Regions from separate parts of the Photorhabdus machadonis genome, predicted to be linked through region 1. Evidence: predicted binding sites of a transcription regulator. Region 1 holds the regulator's gene; each other region holds the start of a gene.
The links. The regulator CRP, encoded in region 1, controls carbon source genes, mostly activating them, when cyclic AMP is high. The targets are predictions, from matches to a motif close to ATGTGANNNNNNTCACAT.
Positions count from the first base shown of each region.

Region 1 (5,892 bases):
TTTAATTTCAAAGCTGTGGGTAAGCTCAACTGATTTCCCCAACATCAACGAAACAGAACAATATTTCTCAGCAGAAAGCGTGACGGCACGTTCAACCGCTTTCTCTGTTAAATCCTTGCCGGTAACAATAAAATGCAGATTAATAGAAGTAAACAAGCGTGGTGCCTCTTCACGACGGCGGGAGGTTAATTTCACTTCACAATCTTTTAGGTCATATCTGCCTTTCTGTAAAATAGAAATAACATCAATCGTGCTGCAACCACCCACTGCCATTAATACCATTTCCATTGGGCTTGGTGCCTTATCACCAGCATTTCCATCCATCATGATCTGATGGCCCGAAGACGACTCCCCCAAAAGAGACAACCCTTCAACCCATTTTACCCGCGCTTGCATAAGTACCTCTTAAGTCATTTTTTGCATCAAAGCCTACTCTTTCAGTATTAAACTGGCAATCTAATGAGCAGTTTATTGTGCTGAAACAATACAAGACAAGACAGAAACCTTTTCCTGTGTTAAAAACAGAAGCAGGTCCAGGTATATGTGGGTTAAGATCAATACTCAAGTTTCAAATTTCAGATAACCTATATAAAACCCTCACCTGTCGGTTTTTCAGCAAACTAATATGTTAAGCTAGTGTCTTTATATGCCAGCCTGACGAGAAACTTTTAGGTTCTCGTGTTATTTAGGCAGCGATAACAACAGAGGATGAAGCGAATGGTTCTCGGCAAGCCACAAACAGACCCCACTCTTGAATGGTTTTTGTCACACTGCCATATTCATAAATATCCATCCAAAAGCACGCTTATTCATCAAGGCGAAAAAGCAGAGACGCTTTACTACATCGTAAAAGGTTCTGTTGCAGTTTTGATTAAAGATGAAGAAGGCAAAGAGATGATCCTCTCCTATTTAAACCAGGGAGATTTCATTGGCGAACTTGGATTATTTGAAGAAGGACAAGAGCGTACAGCCTGGGTACGGGCCAAAAGCGCCTGTGAAGTAGCGGAAATTTCCTATAAAAAATTCCGTCAACTGATTCAGGTAAACCCGGATATTTTAATGCGTTTATCTGCCCAAATGGCAAGCCGTTTGCAAACAACTTCTGAGAAAGTCGGTAACCTGGCTTTCCTGGATGTGACCGGCCGGATTGCTCAGACTTTACTGAATCTGGCGAAACAACCCGATGCAATGACTCACCCTGACGGGATGCAAATCAAAATCACTCGTCAGGAAATTGGCCAGATTGTTGGCTGTTCCCGTGAAACGGTTGGCCGTATTCTGAAAATGCTGGAAGATCAAAACCTGATCTCCGCACACGGCAAAACAATTGTTGTTTACGGTACACGTTAATTCCGGATTAATCAGCGCATGATACTGCGCTGATTTCTCTTATCCTTGTTACACCAACTGGCTAATTGCCTTCTCCAGCCGTTCCATCCCTTGGGCTATCTCCTCTTCACTGATAATCAGCGAAGGCGTGAAACGCAGTACATCACTACCAGCACTCAATAACATCAGACCATTTTCAGCCGCCAGTTGCAGGATCTCTTTAGATTTTCCCTGATACTGCGCTTTTAGTTCCGCACCAATCAGCAATCCCTTGCCACGGATTTCACCAAATATCGAATATTTTTGATTGATATCGTTCAGAAAATTCACAATCAAATGATGCCGTTTTTCAACACCATTCAAGACCTCTGGCGTATTGATAATGTCAAAAGCGGCATTTGCAACCGCGCAAGCCAGCGGATTACCACCATAAGTTGTGCCGTGAGTCCCCGGTGCCATCGCCGAAGCGATATTCGCCGTAGTCAGCATAGCGCTAACAGGGAAACCACTTCCCAATGCTTTCGCTGTGGTGATAATGTCCGGCACAACATCATAATACATATAAGAAAATAACTTACCGGTACGTCCCATCCCACTTTGTACTTCATCAAATACCAGCAGTACCTGATGCTTATCGCAAAGTTCACGCAACCCATGAATAAATGCGGGTGTCGCCGGCGTGACTCCCCCTTCACCCTGAACAGGTTCTAATACAACAGCGCAAGTATGATCATCCATGACCGCCTTTACTGCATTTAAGTCATTAAAAGGCACATGAATAATATCTGCGGGTTTTGGCCCAAAACCATCAGCGTATTTTGGTTGACCACCAACAGAGACAGTAAACAGAGTACGACCATGAAAACCCTGATGGAATGCGATGATTTTGGTTTTATATGGATGGTAACGGGTAATAGCATAGTGACGCGCCAGCTTAAATGCGGCTTCATTCGCTTCCGCTCCCGAGTTGGCAAAAAATACCCGCTCCGCAAAAGTTGCATCAATCAGTTTCTGCGCGAGTATCAAAGCTGGTTCACTGGTGAAAATATTACTGATATGCCAAAGTTTCTCCCCTTGCTGCGTTAAAACATCCACTAATGCAGGGTGACAATGCCCCAAAGCCATAACAGCAATACCACCGGCAAAATCAATATATTCTTTCCCTTGCTGATCCCATACACGACTGCCTTGCCCTTTCACCGGTATAAACTGGGCCGGTGAATAAATTGGCAACATGACTTGATCGTATGTATTTCTGTTTACTCCAGCATGCTCCATCATTTTCCCACCCGTTTTTTATATATACGCCATTCAAAAATGAAAATATAATCATTTAATATGCATAAAAAATCAAAGATGGGCAAATGAAAAAGATGAATAAATGAAGAAATTATTGGTATCGGGTTAATATCTAAGAAAGTTACTCAGTAGCTGGTGCCCTTGTTCACTGAGAATACTTTCAGGATGGAACTGCACACCTTCCAGGGGCAGAGTACGATGACGAATTCCCATAATCTCATCTACATTGCCGTTATGCTGACTCCATGCAGTGACTTCAAAAACGGCGGGTAAAGTCTCTGCAGCAATCACCAATGAATGGTAACGGGTAACCGTTAATGGCCGGTTTAGTCCTTTGAACACACCTTGCTGATTATGATGAATGGCAGAAGTTTTCCCATGCATCACTTCCCTGGCTTTTACCACACTGGCCCCGAATGCCTGCCCAATTGCCTGATGCCCAAGACAAACACCCAGAATCGGCAATTTATCCGAAAAATGAGAAATCGCAACCAGAGAAATTCCTGCTTCATTTGGGGTACAAGGGCCTGGGGAAATAACCAGATGTGTAGGTGCCAATCGCTCAATATCTTCAAGCTGTAATTCATCATTGCGCTTGACTAAAACATCTGTTCCTAATTCACAAAAATATTGATATAAGTTATACGTAAAAGAATCATAGTTATCTATTATTAATAACATAGGAGTCTATCCTACCCATTTTTATCGCTGTATTTGTTGTCCTGCCAATCCTGCAACTTGTTTTATCATGAACAACATGATTTCAGGTAAAACGGCCTAACGACAACGGGGCGGCTATCATAGCACATAAGCACTTGTAGCATAGTGTAACAAAATCAATGATTACTTTTTCCTCAATCAACGTACTCTGATACCGCTACAAAACATAGGCTCTATTTTGATATTCAATAAGTAAGGTAATTGTTATGAAGACAAAACTGGCTATAGCATCTCTTTTTTTGCTGTCCTTCCCCACGCTGGCTATAACTAAATCTGCAAATATTTTCTTTCCGGTACAAGGGGTTATTTGTGATAAAAAAGGAGCATACTGCGCTGATCAGCAAGGCTTATCGCTAAAACTCACCGAAAGATATTTAGGGAAAAAAGTATCGGAGCGCCTGAAAGAAATAATTGGTGATGGGAAAGATGTTGACCTTTCATCCTACACTTTGAGTAATGGTGTTCACTGCGAGAGTAAAGAGAAAAAATGCTACAAAGACAGATATTATCCACGAACCGAAGAAATAAAGAATTCACCAAGAAAATGTATGAATAACTGTAAAACGGGCCTTCATTCAAACGAAGGCCCGATTATTCATCAGATGAAAACGCCCCAAGAGACCAAAAACTGCCATAATCGCAGTTGATCATTAATGTCTCAGAAAGAAGTTAAGGAACAATCTTAGCAGACAGGATCACCACGGGTTTCACCGGCACATTCTGATAAGGACCAACATTTTCAGTTTTTACTTGAGAAATTTTATCTACAACATCCATACCTTTTACGACCTTACCAAATACTGCATAGCCAAAGTCACGCTGACCATGATCAAGGAAAGCATTATCTGCTACGTTGATAAAAAATTGGCTAGTCGCACTGTCTTTATCAGCAGTACGCGCCATAGAAATCGTTCCGCGTAAATTACGCAGCCCATTATCCGCTTCATTTTTAATGGATTCTTTAGTCGCTTTCTGCTGCAAGTCTTTGGTAAAACCGCCCCCCTGAACCATAAATCCCGGGATCACCCGATGAAAAATTGTGTTGTTATAATAACCCTCATTGACGTATTCAATAAAGTTTTTGGTTGTAATCGGCGCTTTCTGGCTATTTAATTCCAGTTCAATATTACCCTCTGTTGTCGTCAGCTTCACATGGGTTTCACCCACAGCCAGAGCCAAAGGTGCCATTGCGCTCAGAGAACATGCAGTTACAAGCGTCACTAAAATACGTTTAAACATTCTGGATTCCTATATATTAAGGTCAACAACACAAGCTGAAATCAATTCTAATAATCTCCTCAGCATAGTGCTCAATATTTACTTACATTTACGATATCAATCGGTTGATGCCTTGGATAAAAATTTATCCTCTCACAATAGATCAGATTTTATTTCACAAATAAGGCAATAATTGACGGCAAAATAGCAAATTTGGCTTAACCCATCAGAAATATGTCATTATTTTTAATCCTGTCAACCAACAGTGGCTACCGGTATAATCTCCTTTGGCATATATTCAGTGCATTTCTCAGGGAGATAATCATTTTGACCATCAAAAACCACAACTATCATATGACCCGTTTTATCACGAGCGCACCTGATATTCGCCATCTACCTCAAGAACTGGGCATTGAAGTCGCGTTTGCCGGTCGTTCAAACGCAGGTAAATCCAGCGCGTTAAATGCCCTGACGAAACAGAAAAGCCTCGCCCGTACCAGCAAAACGCCAGGGCGAACACAACTCATCAATTTATTCGAAGTAGAAGAAGGAATTCACCTAGTTGACTTACCCGGCTATGGTTATGCCGAAGTACCAGAAGAGATAAAGCGTAAATGGCAGAAAGCATTGGGTGAATATCTGCAAAAACGTGAGAACCTGATTGGGCTGGTCGTGCTGATGGATATCCGTCATCCACTGAAAGATCTTGATCAACAGATGATCCAATGGGCAGTGGCAATGCATGTACCGGTTATTGTGTTGCTAACTAAAGCCGATAAACTGGCATCTGGTGCCCGTAAAAGCCAGTTGAATAAAGTACGTGAAGAATTAGCCGCCCTCAATGGAGATATTCAGGTGGAATATTTCTCCGCCCTAAAAAAAATCGGGATCGATAAATTACAACAAAAACTGGACATATGGTTCAGCCAACCAACCGTTCAAATTGAAAACAATAGCTAATAGCACTGTTATTATTCCCACACATTAAATTCAGGCGAAAAAAATGCCCCAGTCAAAACTGACTGGGGCAGCTAATATTCAGCTAAATCCGATTACGTGAAGTAAAAGGTCTGAAAGATAGAACATCTTACCTCTGTACCCTACGCCAGTAACTCTACCTTATTTTATTTCTCAGAAAAAGCCCTTTTGTAATTTATTTTCAATGATTATCTCGATTCAGCTTAAGATTTTGATTGTTTTATCGCCACCAAGTGTAGTTTAATTACATATTTATGCGATCTAGATCTAATATACTCGAACAATACAAAAACCATTACATTATTAGTATCTTCTTTACAGCAAAACAGAACCACACAACTATTTGAT
Region 1 is NZ_CP199761.1:424,203-430,094, reverse strand. It holds gene ACUN2T_RS02125 (OsmC family protein) at 1-396, opposite strand, end outside; gene crp (cAMP-activated global transcriptional regulator CRP) at 718-1,350, shown strand; gene argD (bifunctional acetylornithine/succinyldiaminopimelate transaminase) at 1,399-2,610, opposite strand; gene ACUN2T_RS02110 (aminodeoxychorismate synthase component II) at 2,734-3,309, opposite strand; gene ACUN2T_RS02105 (YcgJ family protein) at 3,555-3,995, shown strand; gene ppiA (peptidylprolyl isomerase A) at 4,018-4,587, opposite strand; gene yihA (ribosome biogenesis GTP-binding protein YihA/YsxC) at 4,894-5,526, shown strand; gene ACUN2T_RS02090 (hypothetical protein) at 5,605-5,652, opposite strand.

Region 2 (5,892 bases), 840 kb from region 1:
AAGGTCGCCCAGGAGAAGGCGAAACGCTGGTAGCCCGTTTGATTGATCGCCCTTTGCGTCCTCTGTTTCCGGAAGGTTTCCTGAACGAGGTTCAGATTGTAGCCACTGTTGTTTCTGTCAATCCACAAATTAACCCAGATATCGTTGCAATGATTGGTGCTTCTGCTGCGCTGGCATTGTCTGGTATTCCATTCAATGGTCCGATTGGCGCTGCCCGCGTTGGTTATATTAATGATCAATATGTGCTGAACCCAACCAGTGATGAGCTAAAAAACAGCCGTTTGGATCTGGTGGTTTCAGGTACTGCCGGTGCTGTTTTGATGGTGGAATCTGAAGCAGATCTGCTGGCTGAAGAACAAATGCTGGGTGCGGTAGTGTTCGGTCATGATCAACAACAAGTGGTTATTGATAACATCAATGCGTTGGTTGCGGAAGCGGGCAAAGAGAAGTGGGATTGGGTGCCAGAATCTGTTAATCAGGCGTTGCATGATCGTGTAGCTGAATTAGCAGAAAGCCGTCTGGGTGATGCTTACCGTATCACTGAGAAACAGGAGCGTTATGCTCAGGTTGATGCTATCAAAGATGAAGTTACAGCAGCGCTGTTAGAACAGGACGAAACTTTGGAAGAAGCGGAAATCCATGAAATTCTGGGCAGCTTAGAGAAAAATGTTGTTCGTAGTCGTGTCTTACGCGGTGAACCACGTATTGATGGCCGTGAAAAAGATATGGTCCGTGCGTTGGACGTACGTACTGGTGTTCTGCCTCGTACTCACGGTTCTGCATTGTTTACCCGTGGTGAAACCCAGGCTCTGGTTACTGCGACTCTGGGGACAGAACGTGATGCACAGATCATTGATGAGCTGATGGGCGAACGTACAGATCGCTTCTTGCTGCACTATAATTTCCCTCCATATTCTGTTGGCGAAACAGGTATGATGGGTTCACCAAAACGTCGTGAAATTGGTCATGGCCGTTTGGCTAAACGTGGTGTATTGGCAGTTATGCCAAAAGCTAACGAGTTCCCATACACAGTTCGTGTAGTTTCTGAAATTACAGAATCTAACGGTTCATCTTCAATGGCATCTGTTTGTGGCGCATCTCTTGCGTTGATGGATGCAGGTGTGCCGATTAAAGCCGCTGTTGCTGGTATTGCAATGGGCCTGGTGAAAGAAGGTGATAACTTTGTTGTTCTGTCTGATATTTTGGGTGATGAAGATCATCTGGGTGACATGGACTTTAAAGTAGCGGGTAGCTGTGAAGGTGTCAGTGCGTTGCAAATGGATATCAAAATTGAAGGTATCACTCGTGAAATTATGCAAGTTGCTTTGAATCAGGCAAAAGGTGCGCGTTTGCATATCCTGAGCGTAATGGAACAGGCAATTAACAGCCCACGTAATGATATTTCTGAATTTGCGCCACGTATTCACACTATCAAGATCAACCCTGATAAGATCAAGGATGTTATCGGTAAAGGTGGTTCGGTTATCCGTGCATTGACTGAAGAAACCGGGACTACCATTGAGATTGAAGATGATGGCACAGTGAAAATTGCTGCAACTGATAGCGAAAAAGCGAAACATGCAATCAGTCGTATTGAAGAAATTACCGCAGAGATCGAAGTTAGCCGTATTTACGCTGGTAAGGTAACTCGTATCGTTGATTTCGGCGCATTTGTTGCTATTGGTGGTGGTAAAGAAGGTCTGGTACATATTTCTCAGATTGCTGATAAGCGCGTTGAGAAAGTGGCTGACTATTTGCAGGTTGGTCAGGAAGTATCAGTTAAAGTACTGGAAATTGATCGCCAGGGCCGTGTTCGCCTGAGCATCAAAGAAGCGACAGCCGGCACCGCAGTTGAGGAAGCACAACCAGCACCACAATCAGCAGAATAAATTTGATGTCATAAACGGTGTCTTGTAAAAAAGCGCCGTTTAACAGACTCAGGGCAGGAGGCCCAATAAATGCAATAGGTGATAGGGCATTCTTAATCAATGTCTGACTTTCGGGAGTAGGAAATGAATTTTTTTCTGCGCTGGTGTTATGCTGTAGCAATACTTATTTTGGCAGGATGCAGCAGCAGTAAGGATTGGCGTAAAAACGAAGTCTTTGCTATTCCATTACAACCTTCATTGCAGCAGGAAGTTATTCTGGCCCGTATGGAACAGATTCTTGCGAGTCGATCATTGACAGAAGATGAGTACGCACAGCTTTTATATGAGAGGGGTGTGCTGTATGATAGTCTCGGGCTAAGAGCCTTGGCACGGAATGATTTTTCTATTGCCTTGTCTATTCGGCCTAATATTCCAGAGATTTTTAATTATCTGGGAATTTACTTTACGCAGGCTGGCAATTTTGATGCCGCCTATGAAGCGTTTGATTCTGTATTAGAGCTTGATCCAACTTACAATTACGCGCGTCTGAACCGCGGCATCGCATTGTATTACGGTGGCCGGTATAAGTTAGCGCAGGATGATCTGCAGGCGTTTTATCAAGACGATCCAAATGATCCCTTCCGTTCGTTATGGTTATACCTGGTGGAAAAAGAATTTTATCCTAAAGGAGCGATGGTAAACTTGTCGCAACACTATGAAAGAGCGAACCGGGGGCAATGGGGCTGGAATATAGTTGAATTCTATTTAGGCAAAATCAGTGAATATACATTGATGGATCGCCTGAAAGAGAATGCAACAGATAACACTTCGCTCGCTGAGCATCTCAGTGAAACTGACTTCTATTTAGGTAAACATTACCTAAGTCTGGGGGACAAGGATAGCGCATCTGCGTTATTCAAGCTGACGGTGGCTAACAATGCACATAACTTTGTTGAGCACCGCTATGCATTGTTGGAATTGGCGCTGTTAGGCCAGGAACAAGACGACCTATCAGAATCGGACCAGCAATAGCTGACGAACATTTCGAGATCGATTTGCAAAGTCCATCATCTTGACCGATGAGGGCTTGTTTGTTCGTTTAATTACATACTTTGAGCCAGTTCACATTTTAAATGAAAATGACCGAAATTTTTTTCAATGCGTTATGTAGACTGGCCGCCATAACTAATGAGGCACCATTACATGACCACTGAAACTGAAATCTCCTTTGCTGATCTGGGTTTATCAGCACCTATTCTTTCTGCACTGGAAGATCTTGGCTATGAAAAGCCATCTCCAATCCAGCAACAATGTATCCCCCATTTATTAAATGGTCGTGATGTGCTGGGTATGGCACAGACCGGTAGTGGTAAAACGGCGGCATTCAGCCTGCCTTTATTGCATAACATCAATGCTGAACTGAAAGCTCCGCAGATCCTTGTGTTGGCACCGACCCGTGAACTGGCGGTACAGGTAGCTGAAGCGTGCGCGGACTTTTCTAAACATATGCGTAATGTGAATGTTGTTGCACTGTATGGTGGGCAACGTTATGACGTTCAGTTACGTGCTTTGCGCCAAGGTCCACAAATTGTTGTAGGTACACCTGGGCGTCTTCTGGATCACCTGAAGCGTGGTACTTTGGATCTTTCTAACCTGAGCGGTTTGGTTTTGGATGAAGCAGACGAAATGCTGCGCATGGGCTTCATTGAAGATGTTGAAAACATCATGAGCCAGATCCCCGCAGAGCACCAAACTGCGCTGTTCTCTGCAACGATGCCGGAAGCTATCCGCCGCATCACTCGTCGTTTCATGAACGATCCTCAGGAAGTGCGTATTCAGGCGAGTGTAACAACCCGTCCTGACATCAGCCAGAGCTACTGGTCTGTTTACGGTATGCGTAAAAATGAAGCGCTGGTGCGTTTCTTGGAAGCTGAAGATTTTGATGCTGCGATTATTTTCGTGCGTACCAAAAATGCAACGCTGGAAGTGGCAGAAGCACTGGAGCGTAGTGGTTACAATAGTGCGGCCCTGAACGGTGATATGAACCAGGCACTGCGTGAGCAGACACTGGAACGTCTGAAAGATGGTCGTTTGGATATTCTGATAGCAACGGATGTTGCAGCGCGTGGTCTGGATGTTGAGCGTATCAGTTTGGTCGTTAACTATGATATTCCAATGGATGCGGAATCTTATGTTCACCGTATTGGTCGTACAGGTCGTGCGGGACGTGCGGGACGTGCATTACTGTTTGTAGAAAACCGTGAACGCCGCCTGTTACGTAACGTTGAACGTACAATGAAGTTGACTATCCCTGAAGTTGAACTGCCGAATACTGAATTGCTGAGTCAGCGCCGTCTGGAAAAATTCGCGGCCAATGTGCAACAACAGCTGGAAAGCAGCGATCTGGAGCAGTACCGTGCTCTGTTGTCCAAATTGCAACCTGCGGAAGATTTGGATATAGAAACTCTGGCAGCGGCATTGTTGAAAATGGCACAAGGTGAGCGTCCGTTGATTTTGCCACCAGACCCAGTTCGCCGTCCTCGTCGTGAGTTTAACGAGCGTGATGATCGTCGCCGTAATAGTTTCGATGATCGTGGTGAGCGAGGTGAACAACGTGGTGATCGTCCTCGCCGTGAGCGCCGTGATGTTGGTGAAATGGAGCTGTACCGTATTGAAGTGGGTCGTGATGATGGTGTCGAAGTTCGTCATATCGTTGGTGCGATTGCTAACGAAGGCGATATCAGCAGCCGTTATATTGGTAACATTAAACTGTTTGCAACTCATTCTACAATTGAGCTGCCAAAAGGTATGCCAGGCGACTTGTTGTCTCATTTTACCCGTACTCGTATTCTGAATAAACCAATGAATATGCAGTTAATGGGTGATGCGCAACCATCTGAACGTCGTGAACGCCGTGGTGGCCCACGTAATGGTAACAGTAATGGCAATGCTCCTCGCCGTGATCGTGAGAATGTCAACGGTGGTGCCCGTCGTTTCAGCAGTGAACGCCGTAGTGGAGAAGGCCGTGGTGGTGAAAGTCGCGGTGAAGGCCAAAGCCGTAGCAATTTCCGTGGTCGTAGCGATGAGAATGGTTCATCTGCTCCACGCCGTCGTTATAACAATAGCAACGCGCAGTAATTAACTGATATTTGAATGATAAAACGGCTCCTTTTTACAGGAGCCGTTTTTGTTGCCAATGCACTTCAATCTACCGAGTGTTTCAATTATGTTATGTTCAGTCTTCTTGGGGAATTTTTACTTTTAGTTATCATTGTATTCGTTACTTTCTTAATCGAGTCAATGTAGTCATAACTATTCTTTAAGAACACTCATTATGTGAATCTACCAAGTAGTTCAATATTTGACAAGAATCATAAACCATTACACTATTATAAAGACTTATTCTTTCCGTCAGTGATTATACGCACAAATATAGAAGAAATTTTCTACAGAATAATGTGAAGATGCTATTAGTTTCAGGTTGAGCAATTTTGGGTGTGTAAGACATAATGAAAAAAAGAACACTTTTTACGATCTTACTGGTTATCTTGCTCACAGCAATGGCTGTGTTATTTCGTTCTCATAACCAATATTTATTGTTGCAAGGTGAAGTTGATGCGCCGGAAGTGATTGTGGCATCTAAAGCTAAAGGCCGGGTGATCGAGCGCCACGTCGAGCGGGGAGATGATGTCAAAACCGGTCAACTGCTGATCACACTTGAAAGCCCTGAATTACTGGCTCAAGTCGCTTCATTGGAAGCTGTCCGTGATCAGGCTAAAGCCCAGTTAGAGCAATCTCTGCATGGTACGCGTGAAGAAAGTATCCGGAATCTGGAAGCGGGTTTGGCACAGGCCCAGGCTGAATATGATAATGCGGTACGTGAATATAACCGTATTCAGAACATTGCGTCTAAAGGCTATGTTTCACGAAATGAATTGGATAACGCCCGCAGAAGCAGGGATGTTTCCTATCAAAAAATGCAGGGCGCAAAAGCCGCGTTAGATGAAGGTATGCATGGTGACAG
Region 2 is NZ_CP199761.1:4,918,314-4,924,205, reverse strand. It holds gene pnp (polyribonucleotide nucleotidyltransferase) at 1-1,889, shown strand, start outside; gene nlpI (lipoprotein NlpI) at 2,013-2,900, shown strand; gene yrbN (protein YrbN) at 3,002-3,082, shown strand; gene ACUN2T_RS23635 (DEAD/DEAH family ATP-dependent RNA helicase) at 3,072-5,006, shown strand; gene ACUN2T_RS23630 (HlyD family secretion protein) at 5,378-5,892, shown strand, end outside.
Region 2: yrbN (protein YrbN) is a predicted target of CRP. The motif match lies at 2,979-2,996, and genes of this name have one in related genera.

Region 3 (5,892 bases), 210 kb from region 1:
TCGCGCTGGATGACCCCGGCCAGTTCCGCCTGCGGGCACTGGCGCTGCTTCAGCAACAAGGTGATTATATTCGCCAGCTGGAAGACGCCCTGAAACAGGCGCAACGCTGGCGTTTTGGTGCGCACAGCGAAACCCTGCCTGCCGGTCCCAAACGCAGTCAGTTTGAGGAAGATGCCGATACCGATATCGCGGTGCTGGAAACCCGGCTGTCACGCCTGCATATCAAGGAAAACGCGCCCCCGGCCCAGCCTAAACGTCAGCCTTTGCCGGCGACATTACCCCGTGAAGATATCCGGCTGGTGCCGGAGACGGAGAGCTGCCCGGATTGCGGTCATGCCCTGCGCTTTTTGCGTGATGAAATCAGTGAGCGACTGGAATACTGTCCGGCCACGTTTATCGTCCGGCGTTATGTCTGTCCGCAGTACAGCTGCGCGCGCTGTCAGTGCGTGCATGCTAAAGCCCAACCCGCCCACCTGATTGAAAAGGGCATTCCAGAGCCGGGGTTGCTGGCTCAGGTGGTGGTCGCCAAATATCGTGACCACCTGCCGCTCTACCGTCAGCAGAAAATCTATGCCCGCAGTGGTGTAACCCTGGCCCGCAGCACCCTGTCGGACTGGGTGGGGCAGGTGGCTGTGGCGTTGCAACCGTTAGCCGATGCCCTGAAGCAGACGCTGCTGACGTCCCCGGTGCTGCATGCCGATGAGACCCCGTTGCCGATACTGGCCCCGGGAAAAGGCCAGACCCAGCGCGCCTATCTGTGGACGTATGTCACCGGCCCCGATACCTCGCCGGCAGTGGTGTACTATGAGCTGCATCCCGGCCGCAGTGGCCGTTATGCCCAGAGCCTGCTGAAAGACTGGTCGGGCGGCATGTTGGTGACGGATGATTATGCCGGTTACAACGCGCTGCATGCCCGGGCGGATATCACCGAAGCGGGTTGCCGGGCTCACGCCCGCCGCAAATTCTTTGACCAATACAAAGCGAGCCAAAGTCCGGTGGCGAAACAGGCGCTGGATGGCATTCGCGACCTGTACAAGCTGGAGCGAAAAATCAAACACCGGCCGCCGGATAAACGGCGTCAGTGGCGACAGCGTTATGCCCGGCCGTGGCTGAATGAGTTCCGGTCCTGGTTGCAGACGACTCAGGCCCAAACGGCCCCGAATTCCGGGTTACGCAAAGCGATAGATTACACGCTGAAGCGCTGGCCGGCGCTGGTGTGTTATCTGGATGACGGGCGGGTGCCGATAGACAACAACCGGGCGGAGAATGCGGTCCGGGGTGTGGCGCTCGGCCGAAAGAACTGGCTTTTTGCGGGTTCACTGGCCGCGGGGCAACGGGCGGCCATGATAATGAGCCTGCTGGAAACGGCCAAAGCCAACGGACATGAGCCCTGGGTCTGGTTACGTGATGTCCTCAGTCGGCTGCCTGTCTGGCCGAACAGTCGGTTGAATGAGCTGCTGCCCTGGCCTGAGAATCCCTTCCGTTAACATCCCATTTTGTTGTTATCTGACAACGCAAGGTGAGTTCACCGGAACATTACACTGTAATCAGCCCTGGGCGATAATTAATTACTTATTTTTCCATTTACATCACAACTAAAACTGGAATAATCAGTCTTGTCATTACTATGGTTATGTAAAATAGTATGATTGATTAGAATAGTATTTAGAAATACAGTTGTATTAGTACTGACCGATATTTTGGGTTGAATACTCTTTTTAATGCGGGTAAATGACGGTAATTAGGCATAGAAAATAGGAATCCGTCACTATTTAATTATATTTGCCAGTTAAAGCATACTGATTATGAGCATTGCGGTAAATGGGGGTATCATTTCTCTTGCATTTTATGTTGTTACCGTTCTCGTATTAGTACCCGTAATGGTGTTTTTCTGGGAGATAATTTCAATAGCAGGTAGTAGTAAGTTAATTAGTAGCTTAGTACTTTAATTCTATCTGAGGTTAACCGACAAACACTATAGAAAACATTGCCTGTTAAATTTTACATTTTTGCTGGAATTGTAGATAAATGTTATCGTTGTATTTCACATTATATATTGACTGAAAATTGTTCTACAGAGTCTGAATAGATAACAAATCGGGATCACGCTTCCACTACCAGACTAAATTCGAAAAAAGCGTATCCTGATAGTGTATAAATATGTCATAGCACTGTGTTTATTATCCTAAACTTTACTAATTTTGTATTGCATTGAAATATGAAGAAAAAACGTCCTATTTTACAAGATGTGGCTGATCGTGTTGGCGTTACAAAAATGACGGTAAGTCGTTTTTTGCGTAACCCCGATCAAGTTTCTGAGCCATTGCGAAAGAAAATAGCTGATGCTTTGGATGAATTAGGTTATATCCCGAACCGAGTGCCGGATATTCTTTCTAATTCTACTAGTCATGCTATCGGTGTTTTGTTGCCTTCTTTGACTAACCAGGTTTTTGCGGAAGTTATCCGTGGTATCGAATATGTGACAGATCGTAATGGTTATCAAACCATGCTGGCTCACTATGGTTACCATTCAGAGAAGGAAGAAGAACGTTTAATTTCCCTGCTTTCTTACAATATTGATGGCTTGATTCTTTCTGAACGTACTCACACACCGCGAACCTTGAAGATGTTGAAAACGGCCGGGATCCCCGTCGTTGAGCTGATGGACTGTGTTTCTCCTTGTTTCGATACGGCAGTCGGTATTGATAACTTTGAAGCAGCCCGACAGATGACAATGGCAATGATTGAGCGTGGTTGTCAGCGGGTGATTTATCTTGGCGCAAGGCAGGATGAAAGGACCATTATTCGTCTGGAAGGTTATGAGACTGCAATGAGAAGCGTAGGTTTAAAGCCAGGTAAGGTCATGACACCTGACAGCTCTTCTTATACCTTAGGGGGGCAGTTACTGAATGAAGCGCGAACAAAGTATCCTGATGTGGATGGTCTGTTTTGTACCAATGATGACCTCGCTATTGGCGCGATTTTTGAGTGCCAGCGTCAGGGGATAGCTGTACCGCATGATATTGCGATAGCTGGTTTTCATGGTCACGATGTTGGTCAGGTGATGACACCAAAACTTGCCAGTGTGTTGACACCTCGTGACTTAATGGGACGGAAGGCTGCTGGATTATTGATGGCACGGCTGAAAGGTGAACATTTACCACAGAAAATGATCGATATCGGTTTTCAGTTATCCTTAGGAGAAAGTATTTAATCGGTTGATTGGATCCACATTTTTTGAATTTATTTGCGATAAACATCACATTTTCATTTCTTGAGTATTCCGTGTTGTTGCGAAACTTACCTCTACTTCTGATAATGTTACCGATAATAGTTACCGGTAACATTTTGTGGGTGAAATATCTGCGCTAAGGAGTTGATATGAGAGATACCCAGCATTCGAATCATGTTTTTGTGCTTATGGGGGTATCCGGCAGTGGTAAATCTGTTGTTGCCAATGCCGTGGCTTATAAACTGGACTCCGCTTTTTTAGATGGTGATTTTTTACACCCAAGATCTAATATTAATAAGATGGCTAAAGGCTATGCACTGAATGATGAAGATCGTAAGCCTTGGTTGAAATCACTAAATGATGCGGTTTTTGCCATGCAACGCACAAATCCGGTTTCCCTGATTGTTTGTTCTGCTTTAAAAAAGCATTACCGGGATATGTTGCGTGATAATAATCAGGATCTGTCATTTCTTTATATGAAAGGTGACTTTGATTTAATTGAAAATCGGTTGAAAGCACGTAAAGATCATTTCTTTAAACCTCAAATGTTGGTATCTCAATTTGAGGCATTAGAAGAACCGGGTAGTGATGAAAAGGATGTTTATCTGATCGATATTAGATCGTCTCTTGATGAAGTGATTAATCACTCAATAAGAATAATTAATAGTGTCATTTCAGGGGAAAAATAATGAGTACTTTGACCTTAGTGCTGACAGCAGTTGGCTCTGTTCTTTTACTACTGTTTCTGGTGATGAAGGCCAGAATACACGCTTTTGTTGCGTTAATACTGGTTTCTATGGGGGCGGGTGTTTTTTCTGGTATGCCATTGGATAAAATTACCGAAACAATGCAAGAAGGAATGGGGGGAACATTAGGTTTTCTGGCGATTGTTGTCGCACTGGGTGCGATGTTTGGTAAGGTGCTGCATGAAACCGGTGCTCTGGATCAGATTGCGATTAAATTACTAAATAGTTTTGGTGAAAGCCGTGCGCATTATTCATTGGGGATTGCTGGTCTGGTTTGTGCTTTACCGCTGTTTTTTGATGTAGCGATTGTTTTATTGATTGGTGTAGCATTTGCAGTCGCGCGCCGTACTGGCGGTAACGTAGTGAAACTGGTTATTCCTTTGTTTGCCGGTGTTGCGGCAGCCGCAGCGTTTCTGTTACCCGGCCCAGTTCCGATGTTGTTGGCTTCACAGATGAATGCTGATTTTGGCTGGATGATCCTGATTGGTATCAGTGCAGCGATTCCGGGGATGTTACTGGCCGGTCCAATCTTTGGTAGTTTCGTCAGTCAATATGTCACCTTGGATTTACCCGCTGATATAAGTGAACCAAGTCTTGGTCAAGGTAAAATGCCATCTTTTGGTTTGAGCTTGTCGCTGGTTTTGCTCCCTTTGGCTTTGGTTGGTTTAAAAGCTGTTGGTGAGAGTTTTGTTGAACAAGGTTCTGAATTGTATTTGTGGCTTGAATTCATCGGTCACCCATTCTCTGCGATTCTGGTTGCTTGCCTGGTTGCCATTTATGGTCTGGCAATTCGTCGTGGGATGAGTAAAGAAAAAGTGATGGATATTTGCTCTTCGGCTATTCAGCCGGCTGGAATTATTTTGTTGGTTACCGGGGCCGGTGGTGTATTCAAACAAGTGTTGGTGGATTCTGGGGTTGGCCCTGCGTTGGGCAATGCATTGATTGGCGCGGGTCTGCCAATTGCATTAGCGTGTTTTATCCTTGCTGGTACCGTACGTGTTATGCAAGGGTCTGCGACCGTTGCCTGCCTGACAACCGTTAGTTTGATCCTGCCAGTTGCCGATGTATTGGAATATTCTGGGGCCCAACTGGCTGCCCTTTCAATCTGTATTGCTGGGGGGTCTCTGGTATTGAGCCATGTTAATGATTCCGGTTTCTGGTTGTTCGGTAAATTTACTGGCGCGACAGAATCTCAAACACTGAAAACCTGGTCAATTATGGAAACTATTCTTGGAATAACGGGAGCTGTGGTTGGGATGGTTTTCTTTGCCATGATGTAATGCCCTTGCTGGGTTTTTAAGGTGCTGTTACAAGATGAGAAGATGAAGCTTTTAAGAGCTAAAACGTAAAGTACTTTTTGGGGATGTTAAATTAATGCCGTTTTCTATGAAAACGGCCATATAAGCCATATAAGTTAGTTGTGTAAGGATATTGATGAAACTAGAATAAGCTCCTTACTAATGGATGACGATTGCACCAGCGATCTTTATAGCTAAGAGAAGGCCTGCCAATAGAATAACGCATAGTTTTTTGATGTTGCTGGCAGAGGTCTGAAGCGTTATGAATATTTAACCACATTAAAATACTGCCAACACTGAGATTGGAATATTCAGGATCGAGCCCACCGTCTACTGCGTCAAATGAAATCCACTGGGGACTGTCTGCTTTTATGACGAGATCGTAAGCTACCGGGGTGCCATTGATAGTTAAGACGTTCCCGTACAGATGTTGTTTGAGCTCGGTATATAATTCAATTAATTTTTCTTTTTCTTCTTCATTGTGCGTTTTATATGTCCAGCGTTTTTCGTACAGTGTAGTGTAAATATTGACGAACTCTTGACAGGTAAAATCGTTAATTTGATGTATTTCCCCACCAGAACGCTTAAATTTGTTAATTTCATTACTTCGATTTCT
Region 3 is NZ_CP199761.1:638,200-644,091, forward strand. It holds gene tnpC (IS66 family transposase) at 1-1,487, shown strand, start outside; gene gntR (gluconate operon transcriptional repressor GntR) at 2,219-3,214, shown strand; gene gntK (gluconokinase) at 3,382-3,921, shown strand; gene gntU (gluconate transporter) at 3,921-5,258, shown strand; gene ACUN2T_RS03080 (GNAT family N-acetyltransferase) at 5,419-5,892, opposite strand, start outside.
Region 3: gntK (gluconokinase) is a predicted target of CRP. The motif match lies at 3,248-3,265, and genes of this name have one in related genera.